DNA from 2 places in the Paenibacillus sp. YSY-4.3 genome. Region 2 is predicted to be linked to the other one. Evidence: riboswitches for the same ligand, from Rfam matches in the RefSeq annotation. Region 2 holds a riboswitch; the other holds the start of a gene.
What was found. Region 2 has a riboswitch for cyclic di-AMP ahead of ACYUJT_RS21255 (KamA family radical SAM protein). Riboswitches for the same ligand answer to the same signal wherever they lie in the genome.

Region 1 (2,201 bases), on a different contig from region 2:
CCTGAAAATCAACCGCGGCGAGGTCGTCGTCGTCATCGGGCCGAGCGGATCTGGAAAAAGCACGTTCCTGCGCTGCTTGAACCGGTTGGAGGAGCCGTCCAGCGGTGAAATCTATTTCGAGGGAGAGCTTATTACCGGCAAGAGTCATAATATTAACAAAACCCGCGAGAAGATGGGGATGGTGTTTCAGCATTTTAATCTGTTTCCTCATAAGACGGTGCTTGAGAACGTCATGATGGCTCCAGTCCAGGTAAAAAAGCAGACCAAGCAGGACGCAGAAAAATTTGCGCTTTTACTATTGCGCAAGGTTGGACTGGAAGACAAGAGCAAGGCTTATCCGTCCCAATTGTCGGGGGGCCAGAAACAGCGCATTGCCATAGCCCGCGCCCTGGCGATGGAGCCGCATGTGATGCTGTTTGACGAGCCAACTTCCGCACTTGACCCCGAGATGGTGGGCGAGGTGCTTGAAGTCATGAAGGAGCTGGCGACGGGCGGTATGACGATGGTAATCGTTACGCATGAAATGGGCTTCGCCCGCGAGGTGGGCGACCGCATCTTGTTTATGGATCAAGGCGTTATCATCGAGCAGGGCACCCCGCAGCAGGTGTTCGGTTCGCCGCGGAATCAGCGGACTCAGGATTTCTTAAGCAAAGTTTTGTAATTAGATAGATTGGCAAAGGCATGACCGACTGGTCATGCCTTTTTGCGTTGGCGGGTAAAAATTAAATTTTTTGTCATGGTTTCCGTCATTGTATTTCCTTGATAAATGTTGGTTTTTATACCATTGGTAACATTTGCATGGCCCATAGGTTACAAAGTTGTGATATATTCATAACGGCCGAAACACTGCTAAGGCAGGTGCGGGGGACGATTTATGACAAGCGATGCAAATGCAAAGGTAACAGCTTGGCTTGTCTCGGGGTGAAGCGCTACATAATCCGGCGCCGGGAGCTATCCTTTTTTCCGAATCCGACAACTAACTCCGCAGGCAAAGTTAAAGGAGGAGCATCATGTTTAAACAGCGTAAAGGTCTTCATAAATTGGGGATGGGGATTAAGACTGCGGTGATTGCAGCAGGGTTGTTGGGAGCACTGCATGCCGTGCCAGCATATGCGGATTCAGTACATACGGCAAAGAGTGGAGATACCTTCTATTTTCTCGCCAAGCAGTACGGAGTCAATTTGGACAAGCTTATGCAAGCTAATCCAAGCATAGAAGCAACGAATATTTACGAGGGCTTGAAAATTACGATTCCAGGTCAAAACATGCAGGCGCTTTCTGCTTCGGGCAGCGAAATCCAAACATTGTCCACGCTTAAGGTATTTTCTGCGGACCGGGTAGTGCAGGCTTGGGGCAAATCGTTTAACTACAAATCTACGAAAAAAGTCAAAGCTACGGCTTACTCCGCAGCAGCCAGTGAAAATGGGAAATGGGGCGCCGTCGATTACTACGGCAATCCTTTGAAGCTCGGAACGATCGCTGTTGATCCAAATGTCATTCCGATGGGCACGAAAGTGCTAGTCACTGGACACAGCCATTCCGATTTGCCGAAAAATGCATTCGTCGCCACGGCAACCGATCAGGGCAGCGCAATCAAAGGCGACCGGATTGATATATTCATTCCGGCGAGCCCGCAGAAGGTTAACGAGTTCGGTTTTCAGGATGTCACGCTCTATATTTTGGATTAATATCAGCCTGGTCACGATTTAAACTATTTATCTTAAAAAGGACGTTCCACTGCGAGATCCGCATGGAAGTCCTTTTTTGCATTGCAAGCAATGTCCGCTTACAAAGCTTTCTTATAAGATAGCAGCTCGGGGATCGTTACAAAGCGGTAGCCACGGTTCCGCAGCACCTTGATGATATCGGGCAGGGCTTCGATGGTTCCCGTCAAATTGGAACCCGTACCGCCGCCGGCATGCTGCAGCACAATCGATCCCGGCCCGACGGCGCTGAGCACGTTACGTTTTACCTTTTCTTTGCTGAGCGCTTTCCAATCGAGAGAATCGACGTTCCAGTTAATGATTTTGTAGCCTTGCTGCTTGGCCCATTTGAGTTGATCCTCATTAATTTCTCCGTAGGGCGGACGAATGAAGCGAGGCTTATAGCCGATAATCCGTTCGATCACTTTCTCAGTTCGCTCAATTTCACTTTTGAATTCTTGGACGGATTTCTTCTTAAACAAAGGGTGGCTGTAGGAA
Region 2 (2,201 bases):
CGGCGGTTTGCCGAAGAGAGGCTGAGCGGCAATGGGAGACTGTTGATGGGCAGAAGCAGAGAACGAGAGGTTCGCAGAGAACGGACAAGGAGGGGAACGCATGCCAAGAGGGCCTTTAAATCATGAGCTGGTACGGGAATTTATCGTGGCCGCGCATGGAGATTATGATGCGGTTGCAAGGCTGCTCAAACAGGAGCCCGCACTTGTGCATGCGGTCATCGATTGGGGGAGCGGCGATTGGGAGAGCGCCCTCGGCGCCGCGTCGCATACCGGGAATTTCAGCATTGCAAGACTGCTGCTGGCGCACGGGGCACGAATGGATATTTTCGCTGCAGCTATGCTTGGAGAACTGAACGTCGTAAAAGCGATCGTGGAGAATCATCCCGAGACCGTCTATGCTAAGGGGCCGCACGGAATATCGCTGATCCGTCACGCCGAGGCCGGTGGGAATGCTGCCATTTTCGTCTATGAGTATTTAAGTATATTCCTATCGAAAGAGGTGGTCGGAAAATGATGGTGATGATGAAGGCCATCCAGATCATCCGGGTCCGAAAAGGCAAAGCAAACGAAGTGCTGGCTCGCTTCAGAACGCCCATATCGGTCCATGCTTTTGAAGGATTCCTGTTCATGGAAGTGCTGATCAGAGATAATTGCCCGGAATACGATGAGCTGCAGGTTTGCACTACTTGGGAGGATCGATGGTATTTTGAGAAGTGGTTAACGAGCAGAGCAGCGCGAACGCTCCACCGCAAGTTTAGAGAGCTTAAGCCGGAAGTCAGCCAACTCATTGGCTCCGAGCTGGCGACTTATGAAGTAGCCGCGCAGTATAGGCCGCTGCGGCAAAAGTTTGAACCGGAACGGGGGATGGCCGGTCCCATGACAGAAAATAACATTAACCGTCAAATTTTAAGAATTTTATAATTATACCAATTCTCTTGTTAATTACCCTAAGGTTGACAATCCCGTCAGTACACCGTATCATAGACACACGCTTAGTTTCTTGGTGATAGCCAGGAAAGCGGGGGAACCAGTTCTTTTTTTTGGGGCGAATCACTCATTCCTATGAGGTGTAGGGTACCATCTTACCCGAGTCCGTCAGCTAACCTCGTCAGCAGTGGATGGGTCTGTTATATGATTATTTATTACGTCTCTTAGACCCTATTTTAGGGTCTATTTTTGTCTTCTGACCCTTGCTGGCGCAGCTGTGTCTAGGACCCCGATCCGGGGTCTTTTTTGTTGATTACTAGGAAGGAGGATGTACAATGACAAAGACTAAAACGAAGTACATTACGAATCTGGACAGACTGACTATGATTCCGGAAGAGGAGCGCGAGCGTTTGAAACCGATTACGGAGAAATTCGTATTTCGGGTGAACGATTATTACTTGAACCTGATCGACTGGAATGATCCTCAGGATCCCATTCGCAAGCTGGTCATTCCAAATGAGGGGGAACTCGAGGAGTATGGCCGCTGGGATGCTTCCGACGAGGATACCAACTACGTTGTGCCGGGATGTCAGCACAAGTATACGACGACCGCCCTGCTGATCGTGTCAGAGGTATGCGGCGCGTACTGCCGGTATTGCTTCCGCAAGCGCCTGTTCCGCAACGACGTGAAGGAGGCCATGTCCGATGTGCAGCCGGGAATCGATTATATCGCCAAGCATCCCGAGATCAACAACGTCCTGTTGACTGGCGGGGACAGCCTTATTCTAGCCACGGAGAAACTGCGGGGCATCCTTGCCCAGCTGCGTGAAATTGAGCACGTTAAAATTATTCGTCTCGGCTCGAAGATTCCCGTGTTCAATCCCATGCGCATTTACGAGGACGAGGAGCTGCTCGATGTGATCCGCACCTATTCTACGCCGGAGCAGCGCATTTACGTTATGGCCCATATTAACCATCCGCGCGAGATTACGGAGGAAGCGAGACGCGGCTTTCAGGCATTGCATGAGGCCGGCGCGATCGTAGTCAACCAGACCCCGGTGCTGAGAGGCATTAACGATGACCCTGTAGTGCTTGGCGAGCTGCTGGATAAGCTGTCTTGGGCAGGGGTTACGCCTTACTACTTCTTCGTGAACAGGCCGGTAGCGGGGAACCGTGATTTCGTCCTTTCCTTGGAAGAGGTCTATCGGATCGTCGAGGAGGCAAAGGCGCGGACATCCGGTCTGGGTAAACGAGTCAGGCTGTCGATGAGCCAT

Region 1: linked by a shared signal. The riboswitch ahead of ACYUJT_RS20260 (3D domain-containing protein) and the one ahead of ACYUJT_RS21255 (KamA family radical SAM protein) in region 2 are both predicted to bind cyclic di-AMP.

The regions. Positions count from the first base shown of each region.
Region 1 covers NZ_BAABMC010000007.1:127,505-129,705, reverse strand. Annotated here, with positions in the region: gene ACYUJT_RS20265 (amino acid ABC transporter ATP-binding protein) at 1-661, shown strand, start outside; cyclic di-AMP (ydaO/yuaA leader) riboswitch at 827-1,008, shown strand; gene ACYUJT_RS20260 (3D domain-containing protein) at 1,011-1,688, shown strand; gene ACYUJT_RS20255 (polysaccharide deacetylase family protein) at 1,787-2,201, opposite strand, start outside.
Region 2 covers NZ_BAABMC010000008.1:105,278-107,478, reverse strand. Annotated here, with positions in the region: gene ACYUJT_RS21270 (hypothetical protein) at 1-119, shown strand, start outside; gene ACYUJT_RS21265 (ankyrin repeat domain-containing protein) at 101-514, shown strand; gene ACYUJT_RS21260 (antibiotic biosynthesis monooxygenase) at 511-921, shown strand; cyclic di-AMP (ydaO/yuaA leader) riboswitch at 980-1,129, shown strand; gene ACYUJT_RS21255 (KamA family radical SAM protein) at 1,263-2,201, shown strand, end outside.